2 regions of the Luteibacter sp. TLI7-4A genome follow, and region 2 is predicted to be linked to the other one. Evidence: riboswitches for the same ligand, from Rfam matches in the RefSeq annotation. Region 2 holds a riboswitch; the other holds the start of a gene.
The links. A riboswitch is a leader RNA that binds a small molecule or an ion and turns the genes downstream of it on or off. The one in region 2 is predicted to bind thiamine pyrophosphate.

Region 1 (7,554 bases), 1.1 Mb from region 2:
ATCGACAAGGCCGACTGGATCATCGCCGACGTATTCATCTACCCGGCGGGTGAAGGTGATGATGCCACGATGCTGCGCCGCGCCGCCGAGGACTTTCGCGAGTCGGTGGCCTTTGCCGAGCGCCAGCAGATCTATCGGAACGTGTGGTGGGGGGACGAGTCCGCGTATACGGCGCGCCTGCCGGGCAGCAAGAAGCTGGAAGGCCGTTTCCTGCCGATCGTGTTCGATGCGCAGCAGGACATGCTCACCTCACGCACCTACCTCTTCTATCGGAAGATGTACTTCGTGAAGGTCCGCCTCACCACGACGGTGGACGCCGTGGACTCCCTGGTGGACAGCGCGGATCGATTCATCGGCAGCCTGCTGGGCAGCGTGGACATCGTCAGCGTGGGCACCTGCGGAAAGCGAATGGATGTGGTTCCCCTGGCCCCCGGGCAGTCGCCCCCGCCCGATTTCCAGGATGGCGTCAGCGCGGATGGCTACCGCGTGGCGATCAAGGAGGATCGCAAGGGAACGCCGGCGCATGCCAGCCAGATGGCGAAAGCCATGGCCCTGGCGGCCAAGCGACAGCTCGCCACCGGTTGCACGACGCTGGATTACAACCCGCCCTTGCAGGACGACACGAAGGCGGTGCTGCACCTGGCCTTCGGTCCCGACGATTGGGGCGCCTCCGCGAAGCCATAGCAGGAAGAACGGCCGGGGCGCGTCCCACGCCCCGGCCGTTGCCGTTCACCGGCCAGTACAGGGCTCAAGTCCTTGAGCCAGCCGTTCCGGCCTGCGGCGACCCATGCATGATGGGGTAGTTCGCCTGCCTGGCACATGGAAGTTTTCTGAAAATTTCGACCAATTTGCCGTACACGTTCCGTCACCGCGACCGGATGGATTCCCCGTCACTTCGACAGGTGCGGCGCGAGCAAGGGCATGTCGGCGGGGCCCAGTCGATCCGACGCCGTCATCAACTGGTGCCAGTAGGGATACAGCACGGGCGGAGCGCTCGCCTCGTCCAGGCGTCGGCGTTCCTCGACGGTGAGCGTGAGATCGGCGGCGGCGAGATTGTCCTTGAACTGCGCCTCGGTGCGCCCCCCGATCACCAGGGAGGTCACCGCCGGCCGCTCCAGCAACCAGGCGAGCGCGACCTGTGCCCCGGATACACCACGCGCCTCCGCGATGGATACCAGCACGTCGACAATGCGCCACAGGCGCTCTTCGTCGCGGATCGGTGGCTCGGTCCAGCCGGCCAGCTGGCGCGTGCCTTCCGGTGCCTTCGTATCGCGGCGATGCTTGCCGGAGAGCAGGCCACCGGCAAGTGGGCTCCACACGAGCACGCCCAGGCCCTGGTCGATCGAGATCGGCAACAGCTCGTACTCGGCCTCGCGTGCCTCGAGCGTGTAATGGATCTGCTGGCTGACGAAACGCTGTCGATGCTCGCGCTCACTGACACCCAGCGCCTTCATCAGGTGCCACGCGGAATAGTTCGAGCAGCCCAGGTAGCGCACCTTGCCCTGGCGGACGAGTGTATCGAGCGCCTCAAGCGTTTCCTCCAGTGGCGTCAGCCCGTCCCACTGGTGCACCTGGTACAAATCGATCACGTCGGTGCGCAAGCGCTTCAGGCTGGCCTCCGCCTCGCGAATCAGGTGATAGCGTGAAAGGCCCGCGTTGTTGGGGCCGTCCCCCATGGGGAAACGCGCCTTGGTCGCGATCAGAACGTCCTTCGGGCGCTTGCCTCCGAGCACCTCGCCGATGATTTCCTCGGAGCGGCCGTCGGAGTACACATCGGCCGTGTCGATCAGGTTGACGCCGGCATCGATGCACAGGTCGATCAGCCGACGAGCCTCCTCGACGCCGGTGTTGCCGACCGAGGCGAACTTGCCCTGTCCGCCGAACGTCATCGTGCCCATCGTGATGGTGGAAACCTTGAGGCCGGAGCGGCCGAGCAGTCGATACTTCATGGGGAGTCCTGTGGGGAGGGAACCGGTCCACGGTAGCCTCGGGCTCATTCATCTGTAAAATGGAAAATTCTGATTGAATTAAGCACCATATAAACTTAATTACATGGACCTCAAGCAACTGGAGTACTTCGTGGCGGTGGCTGAAGAGCGCCACTTCACGCGCGCGGCCCAGCGCCTCAACGTCGTCCAGTCCGGTTTGTCGCAAACCATCCGCGCCCTGGAGGACGAACTGGGCGGGCCGCTGTTCGTCCGAACCACGCGCAGCGTCGCCCTGACCGCCGCAGGTGGCGTGCTGCTCGAGGAAGCGCACCGGGTGCTCGATGCCGCGCGTGCCGCGCGGCTGGCGGTGACCCAGGTGCACGGCCTTGCACGGGGCCGCCTGCGCATCGGCGCCATCCAGAGCCTCGCTCCGTTCATCGACCTGCCGATGACGCTCGGCCGCTTCCGCGACGCCTTTGGCGGCATCGACGTCGAACTGCGCTTCGACGGCTCGGCGGACCTGCTCGACGAGGTTCGCGAAGGTCGCCTGGATATCGCCTTCACCCAGCCACCCGCCGCGCCGGTGGCCGAGGTGACCACGAAGCTCCTGGTCTGCGAAGGCCTCGTGGCGGTTTGCCCGCCGAAGCATCGTCTCGCGGGTGCACACGATGTCACCCTCGCCGACCTCGCGCGCGAGAGCCATGTCGACCTGCGTGCCGATTGGGGCATGCGCCAGTTGATCGACGCCTCGTTCGCCAAGGCCGGCCTCGACCGGCGCATCGGTTTCGAGGTGAACGACATGGGCATGCTGCTCGAACTCGCCGCCCAGGGCCTTGGCATCGCGTTGGTACCCGAATCGATCGCGAAGAATCGTCGCGACGACCGCCATGCGCGGCCTGTCGCCTGCGCCGACATCGTCGAGGACGAGGAGCCGTGTTGGGAGATCGTCGTCGGTTACCGCGCACGCGGCGATGACGCGCCCAGCATTATCGTGCAGGCGTTCCTGGATGTACTGGTGCGGCAGGCTGGCGTGCTTTAGCGGAGCCGGCCGCGGCTCATGCGCCCTGCGGGGCCGCGGCACCGTGGCGCCACGCCCGCAAACCGACGGCGGCGAGGACGACGAACCCTGCGTAGAGCACGGCCGTGATGGGCAGGGATTTATAGGCGTACTCGCCCACATAGATCACGTCCACGGCGATCCACAACCACCATGCCGCCGCGTGGCGCCGCGCCTGCCACCATTGGGCGACGAGGCTGAACGCGGTCAACGCGGCGTCCAGCCAGGGCAGCGAGGCGTCGGTATAGCGATGCATCGCATAACCCAGCGCCAATGCCGCCGCCGCACCGACGGTCAGGTGCACCATCGCGCTGCGGGTCTCCAGCGCGGCCACGCGAACATGGCCGCTGCCGTCGAGGTTGCGCACCCAGCGATGCCAGCCATAGAGGATCAGCACGGCGAAGATCGCTTGCAGGATGGTGTCGGAATAGAGTTTCGCGTCGACGAAGATCCATGCGTACGCGATCACCGATACCAGTCCCACCGGCCAGCACCAGGGACTGCGCCGCGCGGTCAGCCACACGCCCGCCGCGCTGACCAGCGCGGCGAACAGTTCGAAGAGGGACAGCTCAAAGTTCATAGGTCATCGACAGGCGGGCCAGCCGCGGCATGCCGGGGAAGAGATAGCTGTCGCCCCCCGACGTGCCGGTGTCGCGCCAGTAGAAGTGATTGAACACGTTGTCGACGTTGAGCCGCAGCGTCGTCGCGTGGCCACGGATGCTCGTGGTGAAGCGGAGTCCCGCGTCGAACACGTGGTAAGCGGGTACGCGAGTCGCGCCATCCGGCGTGGCGACGTTGGTGCCCGCGTAGCGCCAGCCGCCGAGGATCGCGAGTCCCGGCGCGAACGGCAGGCTGTAGTCGGCATAGACCGCCGTGCGCCAGCGTGGCACGTTCACCACCTGGTGATCCTCGTAGGCAGGCGTGCCCGTATGCTCGGCGCGGGCACGGATGATGTTCGCGCTGGCGGTCAGGCGCAGGTTGTCGGTGATGCGGCCGGCCGCGTTGAGTTCCAGGCCCGTGTGCACTTCCTGGCCCTGCTGCACGAAGGTAAAGCCTTCCGCCGTATCGTCGGGACGCGCGAACTGGTACGACTGGCGAATGCGGTAGATGGCCGCCTGCAGGTCGAGCGCATCGTCGACCGCGTACTTCACGCCGGCCTCGACCTGGCGCGAATGCAACGGCGCGAGGGTCGTGCCGCCATTCGACGTCCAATAGGGCGCCTCGCGGCCGAGCGACAGGCCTTCGCCGTAACTGACGTAGGTCGTGAGTGGAGCGGTCGGTTGCCAGAGGACCGCCGCCTGCGGCAACGTCTTGGTCATCCGCGTCGTGCGCTCGAGCGCCCCGGTGTCGTCGTACGCCCGCTCGTTCAGGCGGACGAAGCGCGCACCCGCGAGCACCTGCCATGCCTCGTCGAGATGAATCCGATCGATCGCGAACAACGTGCGTTGCCAGCTGGTCAGGCGCCGCGCGGAAGGGCCGGGCTGATTCGGCGACGGGTCGAACGCGGGCACGATCCGGTCGTCGATGTTGGCGGTGCCCACGTAGTCGTAGACATAGGGGCGCTGGTCGACCGTACGGCGAAATGCCGAGGCGCCGAGGTTGACTTCATGATCGAGCGCACCGGTCGCGAACGTGCCGGTGAGCACGCCACGCAACTCGTCGTTCTGCCGCGTGTCGTCCGGGCTGCGGTAGTCGTAGACGTCGTAATCGCCGTTGGGGGCGAAGAAGTACCCCGGGGTGGCGCCCGAAGCGCAGGACGCGGCGTAGAAGCAACCATAGGCGAAGGCGACGTTGTCGTCGATCACGGTATGGCTATGGCCCGCCGAAACCTGCGCGTTCCAGTTGTCGTCGAAGCGATAGTTGAAACGCAACGAGGTGTTGCTCGAATGGATGCCCACCGGGCGCTGCCACGACTGGTAGCCGAGCAGTTCGGTACGGCTGGGATGCGCGGGAATAACCGTGCCGCCCAGCAACTGATAACCGGAAGCGGAACGCTGTCCGCTGGTCTGGTAATCGGTATCCAGCAGCACCGTGGCCTTGTCCGTGATCTTCCAGTCGGCGGCGATCGAGATGAAGCTGCGCCGCCCATCGGCGTGCTCGATGTAGGAGTGCGTCTTCTCGTTCGCCGCGTTCACGCGCACGCCGAACGATGGCGAGAACCACGTACCGAGGTCCAGCGCCTCGTAGTTGGACCCGTGCGAATCGGTACCGACGGTGACCGTATGGACGTCCGCCGGGCGCTTGCTCACGTAGTTGACCAGGCCGCCCGGCTCGACCACGCCGGCCTCGAGTCCGCCCAGGCCCTTCAGCACCTCGACGCGGTCCTTGCCTTCGAGCGCCAGCAGCTGTTCCGCGGACATGATCATGCCGTTGAAGCGGAAACCGGTGGCGAGATCCAGCGGGAAGCCGCGGATGGAGACATCCTGGTAGTAGCCCGCCGGCGCGTAGTTGTCGTTGATCGCGGCATCGCCGCGTACCAGCTCGCTCAGCGAACGCGGCTGGCGGTCGTCAATCTGCGCCCGGGTGATGACGGTGATCGCCGCGGGCGTATCGTGCAGCGGCGCGCTGCCGAAGCTGCCGAAGGTATCGAGTTGGGAATCGGCGGCGCGGTATCCGCTGGCGGTAGTCGCGTGGACGTCCACGGCGGGCAGCGTGCGCGCCTGCTGTGGTTGCGACGCGGCATCGTCCGCGGCGTGTGCCACGGTGACAAGGGAAAGCAGGGCCAGGGCGAGCGGGGTACGGGTGAGGGTCATCGTCGTCTTCGGGGTTCACGGACGAAGCGACGGCGAGCCATGTCACCCCGTGGGGATTCCATGGCTCTGCAAGCTCCCTACGCCGGTATTAACCGGGTCAGGTTCCAAGGGACTCTCTCAGCCCGGCATTCGCCGGGCACCCCCGCTTCTAGAACGCCTATTGAACCACGAAACGTCAGGCGATGCCGCGAATGGCCGCGAGCAGGGCCTGCCCGTGCACACCGGCGAACCAGGCGGCGTGGCCACGCAGGAAGGTGTGATAAGCCACGTCGGCGTGGTCGCGGCGGCGGGTGATCCCTTCGAAGTACTCCACCTCGGACAGGGCGAAATCCAGGTGGACGATGGGCAGGAGGTTCGCCAGGATATGGAGCTGGACCACGTCCAGGGGCCTGACGGAACGGTATCCCTCGACGATGGCCAGTGCGAGGTCGTGACGGGCGATATCTCCCCGCTCGATGTCGAGCCAGGCGATCGCGTTGCGCTCGATGGCGGTGGCGAGGTCGAACAAGGCGAACGTAACCGCCGACAGTCCGAAATCCAGCACGTCCGTGATGCCCGCTTCGTCGTCCAACCCGCTCCAGCAGAGGTTGGAAACATGCCAGTCGCCATGGGTCCACAGAGGCGACTGCGCCGCCAAGGCGCTTGCCACCTGGGCGTGCCAGGGAGCGATCGCCGCGGCGATCTCGCCCCGCCAGTCGCGCTCGCCGAGGTACGCGGCCAAGGCGGGCCGCGCGGGCAGCTGCGATGCGATCGTCGCGAGCGGGTCCGGCGAGGCGAGTATCTCCGCGCGCGCGATAAGGACATGCGTGGCGCGCTGCGGCGAATGGAAGCCCTCCGCGGCATCGTGCAAGCGTGCGAGCATGGCGCCAGCGGCATGCGCATGCCGCACCCCGCCGATCGGCGACCACGAGAACGCGTCGCGGTAGGCATCCACGCCGCGTGCGGGCTCATGCAGCTCGAAGACCCAGTCATCCACGATGAACACGGACGCACCCGATCCATCCCGGAGAATGCGCGGCACCGGGATGCCGTGCGCCCGCAGGAAATCGGCGAACCGGTGCTCCTCGGCCAACGCATGCGCGTCGCGCACGCTCCGGTGATGGCGCTTAACGAACACCCGACCCGACGATGTCGTCGCCAGCGCGGCCGCGGAGAGCGGCCGTGGGCTGCGCCAGTCGACGGAAACCAGCGAGCCGAGCGCCGCTATCCGCGCGACGACGGCCGCCACTTCGTCCTCCGTCAGTGGCGGCCAGTCCGGCTCCAGGTGGTCGCCTGCGAGCCCATGGGCCAGGTGTGCGTCATCGATCATCGACACAGTGTAGCGATGTCTCAGCGACGCAACCCGCGGATCATGCCTTCGGCCGTCCATGCACCAAGGCAGCCGCCGGCGATGCGCGTGATGCGCTCCTGGTCATGTGTACGACCGAGGTATTCGCATAGTTCGCCGAAGGTGGCCCCGGTGAGGGCAAGGTCGAGGCATGCGGACTCGTCCGCCGTCATGCTGGCGAACTGGGGCGAAAGCCCGTTGCGCCACACGCGCGCGCCCACGCCCTGCTCCACGGCGACGGGTGCCGGAGGGGGTATGCCATCGGCGATCGCGCGCCAGATGGCGACGGCGTTGCTTCGCATCGGGCGGAAGCGCAAGGTCGGCACGAAGTCGATCTCCACGCGATCCCAATCGTCGGCGGCAAGATCGCCCACTCCGATGGTGTCGGCGTCCGGCCCCGAGAACGCGCGACGCAGATGCCAGTCCAGCCATGCAAGCTCGGCGACTTCGTCGTCCGCGGGATAGGCCCGTTCGAGAAACGGCACGAAC
Region 2 (7,554 bases):
GCGAGAGCGAACCAAGGCGTGCTGACACCGTCTGCAGGTAATCGGCCAGGTTGTCGGCGCGCGCGTAGAAATGCGCGTTCGCGTCCTCGGCGTCCGACAGCCGCGAGAGGTACTTTTCGAGATCGTCCGTGGCCTTCGCATACTGCGACTCCGAACTCGGCAGCAGCCATCGGTCGTTCGGACTGTTGAGCAGCGGATCCGCCTCGCCCAGGTCCTTGTCCTCGGTGGACTGTGTCTGCGAACGGCTGAAGTCGTTGCGCAGCGATCGCGCCAGGTCGCGCGAGGCGACCAGCGAGCCGAATTCCCAGTTGGGCATGTTGTCCATGAACACCCCGGGCGGCAGCTTGTCGTTGCTGAGGTAGCCACCGCGTTTGTCCAGCAGGGTGTCGACCGAGCGGATCAGTGTGTAGGTGGTGACGGCACCCGTGCTCAACGGGCGGCCGATGTCCTTCATGTGGGCCGTGGTGACGGCGACCGGATCGAACTGCTCGGGCTCCTTGTCCCACCACCACATCATGATGAGGATCAGCAGCACGAGCACCGCGACGAGCAGCGCGATCGCCATGCTGATGGGGTTCCGTCGGCGCCTGGCCGGCGCGGGCGTGGCGGTCGCATTCATGGGCCATCCTTATCGTCGCGAACGTGGGCGCCTAGCTTACCGTCAATGCGACGAGGGTGCCGCCGGCTCGCCCTTGGCGCCAAGGTTCTCCAACAGGGTCGCCATGTCCTCGGCGTGCTCTTCCTCCTGCGCGAGGATGTCCTCCATGATGCGCCGGGTGGTCGGGTCGTCGTCGCCGATGTATTGCACGATCTCGCGGTAGCTGTCGATGGCGATGCGCTCGGCGACGAGGTCTTCCCTGATCATCTCGACCAGCGTGGTGCCTTCGACGTAGTCGGCGTGGCTGCGCGACAGCAGGCCTTCCGGGTTGAAGTTCGGCGTACCGTCGAGCTGGGTGATCCGCTCGGCGATGCGGTCGGCGTGGGCCTGTTCCTGGTTGGCGTGTTCGAGGAACTCCGACTTCACGCTTTGCGAATGTATGCCCGGCGCCATGTAGTAGTGATACTTGTAACGCAGCACGCAGACGATTTCCGTGGCCAGCGCTTCGTTGAGCAGCTTGATCACCGTTTCGCGATCCGCACGGTATCCCGTGGTGACGGCGCCACGGTCGATGTGTTCACGGGCGCGCTTGCGGATGTTCTCGATGTCGCTGACGAAGGGCTTGCCGTTGGCCATTGCCTGTCTCCTCGGGAGAGTGGGTAGGAATGGCGGGAACGTTAGGACCGCTGCCGGGAAGGGCGGGTGAAGATGACGGCGGGATCGCCGCTGAAGCGGCTCCCACCACGGCATCGGCCGTCACCAGAGCACCTGCTGTCACCGGCAGGGCACATCGGTCCCCACCAGGGAACCGGCTGTCGCCGGAGCACCGGCACTCATGCCTTGTGGTAGACCTCCGCGCCTTGCGCCAGGAATTCAGCCGACTTCTCCGCCATGCCGCGCTCGGCCAGCGCGATCGCGCCCTGTTCCGCCGCGTAGTCGCGCACGTCCTGGGTGATCTTCATCGAGCAGAACTTCGGCCCGCACATCGAGCAGAAATGGGCGGACTTGTGCGCGTCCTTCGGCATCGTCTCGTCGTGGAATTCGCGCGCCTTGTCCGGGTCCAGGCCGAGGTTGAACTGGTCGTCCCAACGGAACTCGAAGCGGGCCTTGGACAAGGCGTTGTCGCGCACCTGCGCGCCCGGGTGGCCCTTGGCGAGGTCGGCCGCGTGCGCGGCGATCTTGTACGCGATGATGCCATCGCGCACGTCCTGCCGGTTGGGCAGGCCCAGGTGTTCCTTCGGCGTGACATAGCAAAGCATGGCGGTGCCGAACCAGCCGATCATCGCCGCGCCGATCGCGCTGGTGATGTGGTCGTATCCGGGCGCGATATCGGTGGTCAGCGGTCCCAGCGTATAGAACGGTGCTTCATGGCACTTCTCCAGCTGGCGCTCCATGTTCTCCTTGATGAGATGCATGGGCACGTGCCCGGGGCCTTCGATCATGCACTGCACGTCGTGTTTCCAGGCCAGCTGCGTGAGTTCGCCGAGCGTATCCAGTTCGCCGAACTGCGCGGCATCGTTCGCATCGGCCACGCACCCCGGACGCAATCCGTCGCCGAGGCTGAAGGACACGTCGTAAGCCTTCATGATCTCGCAGATGTCCTCGAAATGCGTGTAGAGGAAATTCTCGCGATGGTGCGCAAGACACCACTTGGCCATGATCGAGCCACCGCGCGAGACGATGCCGGTGACGCGCTTCGCCGTGAGCGGGACGAAGCGCAGCAATACGCCGGCGTGGATGGTGAAATAATCCACGCCCTGCTCGGCCTGCTCGATCAGCGTGTCGCGGAAGATTTCCCAGGTGAGGTCCTCCGCCACGCCACCGACCTTCTCCAGCGCCTGGTAGATCGGCACGGTGCCGATGGGCACCGGCGAATTACGGATGATCCACTCGCGCGTCTCGTGGATGTGCTTGCCCGTGGAGAGGTCCATCACGGTGTCGCCGCCCCAGCGGATCGCCCAGACCAGCTTCTCCACTTCCTCCGCGATGCCCGAGCTCACCGCGCTGTTGCCGATGTTGGCGTTGACCTTGGTGAGGAAGTTACGGCCGATGATCATCGGCTCGGCTTCCGGGTGATTGATGTTGGCGGGGATGATCGCGCGACCGCGCGCGACCTCGTCGCGCACGAATTCCGGGGTGATCCGCGCGGGCAGCGAGGCGCCGAAGGCCTCGCCGGGGTGCTGCATGCGCAGCGTGCTGTCGGCCAGCGCATCGACAAGCTGGTTCTCGCGGATGGCGATGTATTCCATCTCCGGCGTGACGATGCCACGCCGCGCATAGTGCATCTGGGTGACGTTGGCGCCCGCTTTCGCGCGCAACGGCGCACGCGCGGAGGCGAAGCGGATGGCATCCAGCCGTGGATCGCTCGCCCTGTTCCGGCCGAAGCTCGACGACAGCCCGTCCAGGCGCTCGACATCGCCGCGCTCGGCGATCCAGGTCGCGCGCAACGTTGGCAAGCCGGCGGCCAGGTCCACCACGTGTCCCGGATCGGTATACGGGCCGGAGGTGTCGTAGACGACGATCGGCGGATTGTCCTCGCCGCCGAACAAGGTGGGCGTGGCGGCTTGGGCGATCTCGCGCATCGGCACGCGCAGGTCGGGCCGGCTGCCGGTGACGTGGATCTTTCGGGAGCCGGCGATCGGCGCGGTGACGGACTGGGACAGCTCGCGCGCGGCGCGGGCCAGGTCGGTGGGCAAGGCATTCATCGGCTTCTCGTTCCTCACAGGGGAAGGGAGAAGCGGACGGCGCCGTCACGAGGCACGACACGTGCCAGGAGGGCACGCACGTCGACCGTGGACGAAGCTTCCTACGCCGGTACGGACCGGATCAGGTTCGAAGGGACTCTCTCAGCCCGCGCGTATCGCATGGGCACCCCCGCTTCGCCGGGGATTCAACCACGAAGCGGGCCGGGAAGCGAGCGTCAGACGCTCACGTGGCGCGGCGAGTACGCGCGCATGAACATGTCCACCGCGGCCAGGGCATTGGCCTTGACCTCTTCGGCGAACTGCACGGCGCAGTCTTCGCAACCGAACAGGCGCCGGATCAGGAGGTCGCCCTTGAGCAGGGCGAGGAACTGGGTGGTGGCACGCGACACGTCGGGGATGTCGAGCTGACCGCGCGATGCGGCGCCCTCGAGCAGGCGTTGCATCAACTTGTGCATGCGCGCCGGACCCTCTTCCCATACCAGGCGGCCGAAACGCGGATTGCCGCCCGACTGGCAGTCGGAGAGGATCGCGCGGAAGGTGCCCACCGATTCCGTGTTGGTTTCCATCGCCGCATGGCGGCTGGCGATGTTGGTCAGGGTGACGCGGATGTCGGCGCCCGGATTGAAATCGAACAGGTCGTCCGGCAGGCGTTCCTGCACGTGCGCGCGGATGACCTCGCGGAAGAGGTTGTCCTTGTCGCCGAAATGGCTGTACACGGTGAGCTTGGAAACGCCGGCGGAAGCCGCGACGGCATCCATGCTGGTGCCCGCGAAGCCGCCATGGGTGAAGAGCGACTTGGCCGCGTCGAGGATGGCCGCGCGCTTCTCCATGTCCTTCGGACGCCCCGGACCCTGGGTCTTCAGTTTCGGGCTGGCGTTCATGGCTGCACCTTCACAAACAGAAATTATGACTTTATTATACGCAGCGGTTCAGTTATTTCCAGCAGGCCGGAAAAACGCTGGCCGCACCGCTCGTCTACCTTAGAATGACAAGTGGGGGCGTTCGGGCGGTTACCCATGGCGGCCAAGGGTGGGCGCCGGCGCCCGTTCAGGCGCCGGCGTACGTTACCGGCGGCGTGGACCATGACTTCCGTCAGGCCGGTCCGGTGACTTCCGGCACTTCGCCGGATGGCGTCGGCACCGCAGCCTTAACACATTGGGAAAACGGGCGCTAAGCGCTTATCCTTCCGAATCTTTTTGCAGCTTTCGTACGGGATCCAACACATGGCGATGAATTTCGAGCAGGCGCGGCAGAACATGGTCGAGAACCAGGTTCGCCCCTGGGAAGTCCTCGACGCCGACGTCCTCGAGACCCTGAAGATCGTGCGCCGCGAGGATTTCGTTGCGCCGGCCCACCGGAACGTGGCATTCGCCGACCTCACCCTGCCCCTTGGGCATGGCGAGGTGATGATGAAGCCAGTGATCGAGGGCCGCGTGCTCCAGGCCCTGGCGCTCAACAAGACCGACGAGGTCCTGGAGATCGGCACGGGTTCGGGTTACCTCACCGCCTGCCTGGCCCGCCTGGCTGGCAAGGTCACCAGCATCGACATGCACGCCGATTTCGTCGAGGCCGCGCGCCAGCGCCTGGCCGCCGCGGTGGTGACGAACGTCTCGCTGGAAACCGCCGAGGCCGTCAACGGTTACAAGCCCACGGGCGTTTTCGACGCCGTCGTGGTCACGGGAGCCGTGCACACGGTGCCCGAGAAGTTCGTGCGCTGGCTGAAGCCTGGCGGGCGCATGTTCGTGGTACGCGGCGACTCACCCGCGCAAACGGCGGTGCTCCTTACCCACGAGGGTGAGGGCCGCTTCCGCGAGGAGTCGCTGTTCGAAACGGACCTTCCCTACCTGGCGCATGCCGCGCCGGTGAAGCGCTTCGTGCTCTGACCCACCAGATTCCCTATCACCCACGAGGCGAAACCATGCGCTTGAAGCTGCTCACCGTCGCGCTGGCATTGGCCGCGATGCCGTTCGCGAGCCATGCGGAAGACCTGCTCGACGCCTACCGGCAGGCACGGGCCAACGACCCGGTGCTGTCGCAGGCCGACTCCACCCGTCTCGCCACCGGCGAGAGCGTGACGCAGGCCCGCGCGCTGTTGCTGCCGCAGATCAATGCCCAGCTCAGCCTTAACCAGAGCGACCCGAACGGGCCCTCCCGCTCGATCGTCACCGACGCCGCCGGCAATCCGGTGGTCGACGGCGCCGGCAACCCGGTGCTCACCTCCGATGCGGGACACACCCGCACCCGCGAGCTGGGCGCCACCATCAGCCAGAGCGTGGTCGACTTCAGCAAGTACGCCGACCTGAAGGCGGCGCGCTCCTCGTCGGAGGCGCAGGACGCCACCTACGAGGCGGCCTTGCAGCAGCTCGCCACCCGCGTCGCCACCGCCTATTTCCAGGTGCTGACCAACGACGACGCCCTGACCTTCGCCAAGGCGAACGAGCAGGCGCTGGCCCGCCAGCTCGAACAGGCCCAGCAGCGTTTCGACGTGGGCCTTTCCGCGATCACCGACGTGCAGGACGCCAAGGCCCAGCACGACACCGCCGTGGCCGCGGTGATCACCGCCGAGAACACGCTGGCGGATTCGCGCGAGGCGCTCACCCAGATCACCGGCAAGCCGGCCGACAACCTGAAGAAGCTGCGCGAGCAGCTGCCGATGGACCCGCCCTCGCCCAACGATCCGAAAGCCTGGGTGGCCGAGGCGGTCAAGAGCAACCCGACCATCATCGCCTCGCAGTACAACGTCGAGTCGGCGGAGCACAGCATCTCGTCCGCGCGCGCCGGCCACCTGCCCACGCTCGATGCGACGGTCGGCTACAGCAAGAGCACGGCATGGACGCAGAACGCCGGCACCGCTTCCAGCGCGGGCACGCTCGGCAGCAGCAACGGCCGCGGAGCGACCAGCGTGGGCCTGACCCTCAACGTGCCGATCTTCTCCGGCGGCGCCACCCAGTCCCGCGTGCGCCAGTCGATCTACCAGCGTGACGCGGCACAGGATTCCCTGGAGTCGTCCCGCCGCCAGGTCGTGCGCGACACGCTGAACTACTACCGCTCGGTCGTCGCCGGCATCAGCAAGGTCGAGGCGACCAAGGCGGCCGTCGAGTCGTCCGAAAGCGCACGCGACGCCACGCAGGCCGGCTTCGAAGTCGGCACGCGCACCATCGTCGACGTGCTGATCGCGCAGCAGAACCTCACCCAGGCGCTCAGCGACTATTCGCAGGCCCGCCATCAGTTCATCCTCGACAAGCTGCTGCTCAAGCAGACCGCGGGCACGGTGGACGTGAAGGACCTCGAAGCGATCAACGCGCTGCTGCAGTAATTTCGCCAGGCGCGCGATGGAAGAAGAAAAGGGCCCGCGTGATGAACGCGGGCCCTTTTTTATGATCTTTGGCGGGAGCCGACCCTGTCGGCGATCCCGCGGCAGCGGGCCAGTCGAGGCAAGCACCCATCGCCGGCAGGGTCGGCTCCCGTCACTTCCTTAGCTTTGCCTTGGCATCGCTCCGGAATCGGACTACAGCTTCCTGAGTCTATCGCCTGCATTGGCGCCACTGCGCTGGATACATCATTCGTCAGCCCGTTCCGGGCGATCACGACCAAGGACGATCATGAAAATCCCCTTCCTCATCGGCGCCCTCGCGCTGGCCTCCTTCGCCACGGCCGCGAACGCCGAATCCGATCCGTACGAACCGTACGAGTACGAATTGACCTACCACGGCAGCGGCAAGCGACAGGCCTACGACCACGTCATGGCCGAGGCTCCCAGGAAATGCGACGCGGAAGGCGGTTTTGTCGCCAGCGTGCGCTACGACTACATCGGTGGCTGGGGCGCGGCGGCCAACATGCATTTCCTGAAGGCCACCGTCGTGTGCAAACCGACGCGCCCCGAGGTTCCGCCGCGGCCGGTCGCTGACCTCTCGCGCCCTGGCGCCTCGATCCTGCGGTAACGCAACGGCCCGCTCCATCGCCGAAGCCGCGCCCGCCGTCGAGGACATGGCGGGCGCGGTTATTCCTGCAGCAGGCTGTCGACCAGCTTCATCACCTTGCCGACCGAGCCCCGCTCGCTGTCGAACACATGACGTGCCGCCTCGCCCATGTGCCGACGCCGGACAGGATCGCGCAGCAGCGACAGCACCTGTTCGCCAAGCTCGTCGCCATCGTTCACCCGCTGCCCACCCTCTTCGTCGAGCAGGGCCTGGGTGATTTCCTCGAAATTGAACGTGTACGGACCGACCAGCACGGGCTTGCCCAGCGCCG

Region 1: it holds a riboswitch for thiamine pyrophosphate, as region 2 does, so the genes downstream of both, ACR9Y6_RS13070 (TonB-dependent siderophore receptor) here and thiC (phosphomethylpyrimidine synthase ThiC) in region 2, are expected to answer to the same signal.

The regions. Positions count from the first base shown of each region.
Region 1 is NZ_JBPGWO010000001.1:2,955,229-2,962,782, forward strand. Features, by position in the region: gene ACR9Y6_RS13050 (hypothetical protein) at 1-684, shown strand, start outside; gene ACR9Y6_RS13055 (aldo/keto reductase) at 891-1,949, opposite strand; gene ACR9Y6_RS13060 (LysR family transcriptional regulator) at 2,053-2,967, shown strand; gene pnuC (nicotinamide riboside transporter PnuC) at 2,984-3,565, opposite strand; gene ACR9Y6_RS13070 (TonB-dependent siderophore receptor) at 3,555-5,738, opposite strand; TPP riboswitch at 5,796-5,892, opposite strand; gene ACR9Y6_RS13075 (phosphotransferase enzyme family protein) at 5,914-7,047, opposite strand; gene ACR9Y6_RS13080 (HvfC/BufC family peptide modification chaperone) at 7,068-7,554, opposite strand, start outside.
Region 2 is NZ_JBPGWO010000001.1:4,055,012-4,062,565, reverse strand. Features, by position in the region: gene ACR9Y6_RS17800 (DUF2333 family protein) at 1-619, opposite strand, end outside; gene ACR9Y6_RS17795 (ferritin-like domain-containing protein) at 662-1,234, opposite strand; gene thiC (phosphomethylpyrimidine synthase ThiC) at 1,432-3,303, opposite strand; TPP riboswitch at 3,385-3,484, opposite strand; gene ACR9Y6_RS17785 (TetR/AcrR family transcriptional regulator) at 3,519-4,184, opposite strand; gene ACR9Y6_RS17780 (protein-L-isoaspartate O-methyltransferase family protein) at 4,527-5,186, shown strand; gene ACR9Y6_RS17775 (TolC family outer membrane protein) at 5,222-6,619, shown strand; gene ACR9Y6_RS17770 (hypothetical protein) at 6,906-7,244, shown strand; gene waaA (lipid IV(A) 3-deoxy-D-manno-octulosonic acid transferase) at 7,304-7,554, opposite strand, start outside.